3 regions of the Paenibacillus sp. DP01 genome follow, and region 2 is predicted to be linked to each of the others. Evidence: riboswitches for the same ligand, from Rfam matches in the RefSeq annotation. Region 2 holds a riboswitch; each other region holds the start of a gene.
What was found. Region 2 has a riboswitch for glycine ahead of ACH59B_RS19310 (sodium:alanine symporter family protein). Riboswitches for the same ligand answer to the same signal wherever they lie in the genome.
Positions count from the first base shown of each region.

Region 1: it holds a riboswitch for glycine, as region 2 does, so the genes downstream of both, sdaAB (L-serine ammonia-lyase, iron-sulfur-dependent subunit beta) here and ACH59B_RS19310 (sodium:alanine symporter family protein) in region 2, are expected to answer to the same signal.
Region 3: it holds a riboswitch for glycine, as region 2 does, so the genes downstream of both, gcvT (glycine cleavage system aminomethyltransferase GcvT) here and ACH59B_RS19310 (sodium:alanine symporter family protein) in region 2, are expected to answer to the same signal.

Region 1 covers NZ_CP173059.1:465,055-467,320, forward strand. The annotation lists gene sdaAA (L-serine ammonia-lyase, iron-sulfur-dependent, subunit alpha) at 1-591, opposite strand, end outside; gene sdaAB (L-serine ammonia-lyase, iron-sulfur-dependent subunit beta) at 581-1,270, opposite strand; glycine riboswitch at 1,482-1,596, opposite strand; gene ACH59B_RS02075 (DUF6359 domain-containing protein) at 1,811-2,266, shown strand, end outside.
Region 2 covers NZ_CP173059.1:4,411,043-4,413,308, reverse strand. The annotation lists gene ACH59B_RS19315 (glycoside hydrolase family 1 protein) at 1-644, shown strand, start outside; glycine riboswitch at 909-1,003, shown strand; gene ACH59B_RS19310 (sodium:alanine symporter family protein) at 1,162-2,266, shown strand, end outside.
Region 3 covers NZ_CP173059.1:4,236,539-4,238,804, reverse strand. The annotation lists gene gcvPA (aminomethyl-transferring glycine dehydrogenase subunit GcvPA) at 1-161, opposite strand, end outside; gene gcvT (glycine cleavage system aminomethyltransferase GcvT) at 286-1,386, opposite strand; glycine riboswitch at 1,563-1,755, opposite strand; gene gcvH (glycine cleavage system protein GcvH) at 2,058-2,266, shown strand, end outside.

The DNA.
Region 1 (2,266 bases), 1.8 Mb from region 2:
GGCGTGAACGGCCTGCTCAGGTGTGCCGCCGCGTAGCTCGACCATAGCTCCAGCGGCCATCCCGATGGCTGAGCCAATCTCAGCCTGACAGCCTCCCTCCGCGCCGGAAATGAAGGAATTGTTGGCGATGACGTAGCCAATGGCTCCGGCTGCGAACAAGCCGTGCACCATATGCTCATCATCCCAGCCGAATCGCTCCTGCGCACTAATGAACACACCGGGGATGACTCCACAAGAGCCAGCAGTGGGCGTAGCCACAATACGCCCCATGGACGCATTAACCTCCGACACGGAGAGCGCATAAGCCATGGCGAGTGCGGAGGCGTCGCCGGAGCAGGTTTCCCCTGCCCGCAGATACTCGGCCAGACGCTTGCCGTCACCGCCCGTTAATCCACTGCGGGATACGGTGTCTTGTGTCTGACCACGATGAACGGCCTCCTTCATGACTTCATAATAATCAGACATTTGGCGGAAGATCTTTTCTTCCGTTGTATTCGTCTCTTGTACCTGCTCTTGAATCATCAGGCGGCCAATCGTGGTGGATTCCTCCGCGCATATGGCGCTGATTTCATGCAGATGGCTAAATCGCATCAGATTCAGCTCCTTTTTTCAAATTAATCATTTTAATTTCGTACATATGTGGTAAGGATCGTAGTTTTGCGATCAGTTCAGCCGTAGGAGGACTGTCCGTTTCGATGGCGGTAAGTGCTTCACCATCTCGGCCTTTGCGATCCACATGCATATAGGCAATGTTAATGTCGGCAGCGCCGAGTGCTGAAGTCACCGCACCTAATGTGCCGGGCTTATCCGAGTGAAGAAGCACCAACGTAGCCAGCTCCCCGGTCAGGTTGACTCGGAATTCGTTGAGCTGCTGGACATGGATGCTGCCGCCGCCGATGGAGGAGCCCAGCAGTGTGCGCTGATTCTCACCCTTCCACAGTTCAAAACGGACGGTATTTGGATGGGGCGCGGGTAGTCCGCTGACGGCAAACTCCACGGCCATTCCAGCCTGCTCCGCCCATTGCTCGGCATCTGGAATTCGGTGGTCGTCTGTATCGTAATTGAGCAGGCCTGCGATGAGTGCTAGGTCTGTACCGTGTCCTTTGTAGGTGTCGGCGAAGGAGCCGTACAGTGTCATGCGGGCACGGTCCGGCTGCATCCCGAGCCAGTGACGGGCAACGCGTGCAAGCCGCACCGCGCCTGCAGTGTGTGAACTGGAAGGTCCGGTCATGGCCGGACCGATAATGGAAAATACATCTTTGAAACGCATGGTGTGGCCCCCTGTATGTTCTAGTACCATAGTATATGGTATTTCCGCGTTTGTGCGCAGCTATGACGGTTCCTAATGCTGACGTACAATGTGAGCGCAAAAAAGGACAGGATAAGGAAGTTTCCCTTATCTCTGTCCTCGTTACCTGAGAGTTTCGTGCGGTGTCCTTACCGCCTTACCCCTTGGGTGGCTTGCGCTCTCTCCAGAGTTGCGTCAGATGACGATACATGGACCTGAGAGATTATCCGCCAGCCGGGTGCTGACGTCTTGCTCCTTCGGTGCCGCCAGCGTGTAAGCCCCTGGACAGACTCTCCCGTCATCTTCATTCGCGTATACCGTTCTACATATCTTTATTAGCGTAATGTATGCCGTGCTCGGTGTCAATCGCAGGTTTCAATTTTTACATAAACAGGCGAGTTTCCGATAAAAAAGATTAAAATTTACATATTTATGGATGAAATCAGGAAGGAATTAGAAGATTGACAGCTAATCTGATAGAGGACAAGTACATTTATGGAATTATAGGAGGGATATTGACGTATGGTAAAAGGCTTGCGGTTCACAGGTTCACGCTTGAAAGGGGTGCTGCATCTAGCAGCGATCGTATCGCTGTTGATTGGGATCCTCGTTCCATTCGGTCAGGTCAAGGCAGAGGGAGCATTGACAGTAGACGAAGCACTTCAGCGCCAAGGCAGTGGAGGTACAGTGACGGTGGAAGGCTACATCGTCGGACATGCTACCGGATCGAAAACAGCTAATTTTTCTGCTCCGTTTGCGAATGATTTTAACGTACTGATTGCTGACCAGGCCAATGAACGTAGCACATCTAATCTATTGGATGTGCAGCTGACATCTGCGTACAGAGGGCAATTTGGGTTAACAGGTCATCCTGAACTGGTCGGCAGCAAAATTCGCGTGACAGGTACGCTTGGTGCCTACAATAATTTTGGTGGAGTAAAAAGTCCAAGCGCTGTGGAACTGGTGAGTGGAAGCGAG
Region 2 (2,266 bases):
AAATGAACCTGTTCTTTACGGATGTGCATGCTCGTGGGGGATATCCCAACTATATGAACCGCTATTTTGAAGAAAATAATATTGTGATCCAGACAGAACCCGGCGATGCCGAAATTTTGAAAAATAACACGGTCGATTTTATCTCATTTAGTTACTATATGACCTTGACCGTATCGGCAGGGCCAGAAGGCGAAAAGGCAGCAGGGAACCTGATAGGCGGTGTGAAAAATCCGTATCTGCAGTCTTCCGACTGGGGATGGCAGATCGATCCGATCGGCCTGCGTGTTACACTGAATACGTTTTATGATCGCTATCAAAAGCCACTGTTCATCGTGGAAAATGGCCTGGGTGCGTATGATAAGGTAGAAGAAGACGGCTCTGTGCATGACACGTATCGCATTGATTACTTGCGTCAGCATATTGCCCAAATGAAGGAAGCGATTGCTGACGGTGTTGATCTGATTGGTTACACCAGCTGGGGACCTATCGACCTTGTGAGCATGTCTACGTCCGAAATGTCCAAGCGCTACGGATTTATTTACGTTGATCTGGATGATGACGGTAACGGAACGCTTCAACGCTCCAAAAAGGACTCATTTAACTGGTATAAAAATGTGATAGCAACCAACGGTGAAGAATTATAATTCCATATCGTTTTGGCGGGTACAGCAGAGAAAATCCTCAGGATGCAATCTGCTGTACCCGCTTTTTGTATAGACACTCTATTGATTCTTTCAGAGGGCTTCACAAATTTTTCACTTGTAATAAGCTGAAATTTTTCTGTATAATGAATAAAAATTTCATATGTCTGGTTGATGTTTGCGGGAGATGGAATGAAAGTTCCAACCGAAGGGGCAAAACTCTCAGGTGCTTAGGCTGATTTACAGCAACGAGCAGGGACCGTAAACGGACAGAACTCTGGAGAGACCCTTAATTGGGCGCCGAAGGTGCACCGCAGATCACATCTGCTTAAACTCTCAGGCAAAAGGACAGAGACGCGAATAACCTGTGACAGGGATAGCCCTAGGCTTTTTATAAGCTTTTAGAGGTGAAATCCTGCACAAGATGGTTGTATTTTTTCGTGCCTTTAACCTCTCCAAGAGTCGAATCAACAGATTTGACTCTTTTTTGTTTTCTACTATGCTGAAGGAGCGGGTTGAAATGAATTTGGTACATGTGTTAGAAACGATTGACAGTTGGATGTGGGGAGCGCCGCTTCTAATTCTCGTCATGGGCACTGGGTTGTGGCTAACGATCCGTCTGAAGATGCTTCAGATTATTCGATTGCCCTTAGCGCTCAAGCTAATTGGTAAAGCGCCGGACGAAGGCAGCGGGGATGTCAGTAGCTTTGGAGCATTGAGTACGGCACTTGCAGCTACTGTAGGTACGGGAAGTATCGTCGGTGTCGCAACAGCGATCAAACTGGGTGGGCCCGGTTCATTATTCTGGATGCTGGTTGCAGCTTTTTTCGGGATGGCAACCAAATATGCGGAAGGGCTATTATCCGTTAAATACCGTGTTAAAGACCGGAACGGACAATTTTCGGGTGGACCGATGTATTATATTGAAAATGGGCTTGGCCGCCGTTTCAAGCCGCTGGCGATGTTGTTTGCCTTTTCTGGTATTCTTGTAGCACTATTTGGAATCGGTACTTTTCCGCAAGTAAAGGCTATCGTTTCTTCTACGGAAAGTAGCTTTGGCGTGCCAACAGTAGTTACAGCAATCATTATTTCCGTGTTGACGGCTGTTGTTACGATTGGAGGACTCAAAAGTATCGCCAAGGTATCCACAAAGATTGTTCCATTCATGTCGGGGCTCTATATCGTGGTTTGTTTAATCGTACTCATTAAGTTTGCAGGAGAGCTTCCTCATGCGATCGCACTAGTATTACAAGGGGCTTTCTCGACAACATCTGCGACGGGTGGATTTGCCGGAGCCACGATTATGCTGGCGATGCGAAGCGGAGTTGCCAGAGGGATCTTTGCAAATGAAGCTGGTTTGGGAAGTGCGCCAATCGCAGCAGCAGCAGCTAAGACGAAATGGCCCGCAGAACAAGGGCTAATATCCATGACGGGCGTTTTTATCGATACGATGATTATTTGTAATTTGACAGGATTTACATTGCTGGTTACGGGAATATGGAGTGGAAATGATGATGGAGGTCTGATGACTCAGCATGCGTTTTCCAGTGCCTTTCCGGCTGGAGCAGAGCTCGTGACGATTAGCCTTATTTTATTTGCGTTCACAACGATACTTGGCTGGAACT
Region 3 (2,266 bases), 170 kb from region 2:
AAGGCTCTTTCGTCAAGCCGAGAGGAAAGAGGGAGTTCCCCTTGGTATCGAATTGCCTCTGGAATGTCACTGAATAAATCATCAATGGATGATACGCCCACCACACGCAGCATTTCGGCTTGATCTTGTTCGGTCATGGGGAGATAGCGATGCTGCTTCATAAGTTCTGGCTCCTTTCGAAAAGCAAAATTTAGATAGTAAATTAGCTAATACATAATCGTAGTTGGAAAATCCAGAATTTCGTATCTGACATGATCATTTTTTTGAAATGAAGAGGATTTAGGATCAGCGTGGCCGCTTATAAAAGGGGGCTGCGACCACTTCCGCACGCAGGCGTTTACCTCGAATTTCGACCTCTAACGGTGTAGATAGGGTGCTAAAACGACTGTCCACCAGGGCTAGCCCCAAATTACGCTTCAAGGTGGGCGATTGAGTCCCCGTTGTGACCTCACCAATGTGTTGGCCTTCCGCGAAGACTGGATAATGAGCGCGCGGGATACCGCGGTCAATCATTTCCAGCCCGATCAACTTGCGAGGAATTCCTTGTTCTTTCTGGTGTTGCAGTGCTTCTCTGCCGATAAAATCTCCTTTATTCAGCTTGACGAAGAAACCTAAACCAGCCTCAAGCGGTGAAATGGTGGCAGATAACTCTTGTCCGTACAGCGGCAGCCGTGCCTCAAACCGTAGTGTATCGCGAGCACCAAGCCCAGCGGGAATTAGCCCATACGATTCACCGCAACGAAGCAAACCATTCCACACGGCGGGCGCTTCCTCAGCAGGTATATAAAATTCAAAACCGTCTTCGCCGGTATATCCGGTTCGGGAGACGAGTGCTTTTGCTCCGAACAATTGCACGTTCTCATGGAATCGGAAAGATGCCAGATTCGTAATATCTGTATCTGTCACGGCTGCGGCAATATGTGCTGCTTCCGGACCTTGTAATGCCAGCAATGCGATCGCATCAGACACATTCTCCAGATGAACCGATGCAGGTACGTGGCGCATGAGCCAATCCCAATCTTTGTCGATGTTGGAGGCATTCACAACGAGCATGTAGCGCTCTGGTCCTTTGCAGTATACAAGCAAGTCATCCACTACGCCTCCATCGGGGTAACACAGGAGTGAATATTGTGCCTGGCCCGGTTCCAACTGGCTGACATCATTCGTGGTTACCCATTGCAAAAAAGCCTCGGCTTCTTTGCCCTCAACCAAAAACTCGCCCATGTGCGAGACATCGAATAAACCCGCGCGTTGCCGGACGGCCTCATGCTCTTTTTGGATGCCGCTAAACTGAACGGGAAGCTCCCACCCGCCAAAGTCAATACAACGAACCCCGGGCTGCGTCCCGTAAGACGAAAATAATGGTGTTCTTCGCAAATTAGACATTTTTTCACTCCTATCCAGTGTAATCGGCTAAACAAAAAAGACAGGCTGAAAGAAACGTATAGACGGCAGTCCATACTCTTCTTTCAGCTCTGTCCTTGATACCAGAAAGTTACCCCGGTGTGAACCAGGTTTCCCCTTGGGTGATCCGCTCTAATCGCGAATGCTCTCCAGAGATGCGTCCGGCAGAGGTCCTTTTGCCTGAGAGATTCACCTGCAATGCAAGTTTACTCCTTCGGCGCTACCTTTTGGATCAACGGTAGGTTACCCGGTTTTGCAGGTAACAAGTTGATCCGAGTTCGCGTGCACAACTGTCTCAGAAACGACAACAGCTATGCGAATTTTTTGGGTAGTCTCTCCCTCCGCGTTCATCCGCGTTTGCAGTTGTCGGGGTATTTCCAAAAGCATTTGCTATAACCCATTAATACGCAAATTCATTCAAAATGTCAATAAAAATGTCATATAAAACAATCCAAAAAACATTTAATGTATAAATAAGGATATGTAAGCGTTTGTTACAAGTTATCATTTTTTAATATTCTATGCTATATGAGATAACATGAAGTATTTTTGTTAGTATTATTGACATGATTGCTCATGTTGTCATAATCTTAACCTGTCTAATACAGGTGATTAAAAGCATTTTATTCATGTGGAAGTGAGGCGAAAGCAGGATGAGTGAAGTGAAACGGGAACTTTGGTATACAGACGAACATGAGTGGGTTCAGCGCACAGCAGACGGGACGTTGCGGATCGGCATTACAGACTTTGCACAGCATCAACTGGGTGATATTGTTTTTGTGGAATTACCTGGGGCGGGAGCAACGATTGAACAGGGGGCAGAGATTGGTACAATTGAATCGGTGAAGACCGTATCCGACCT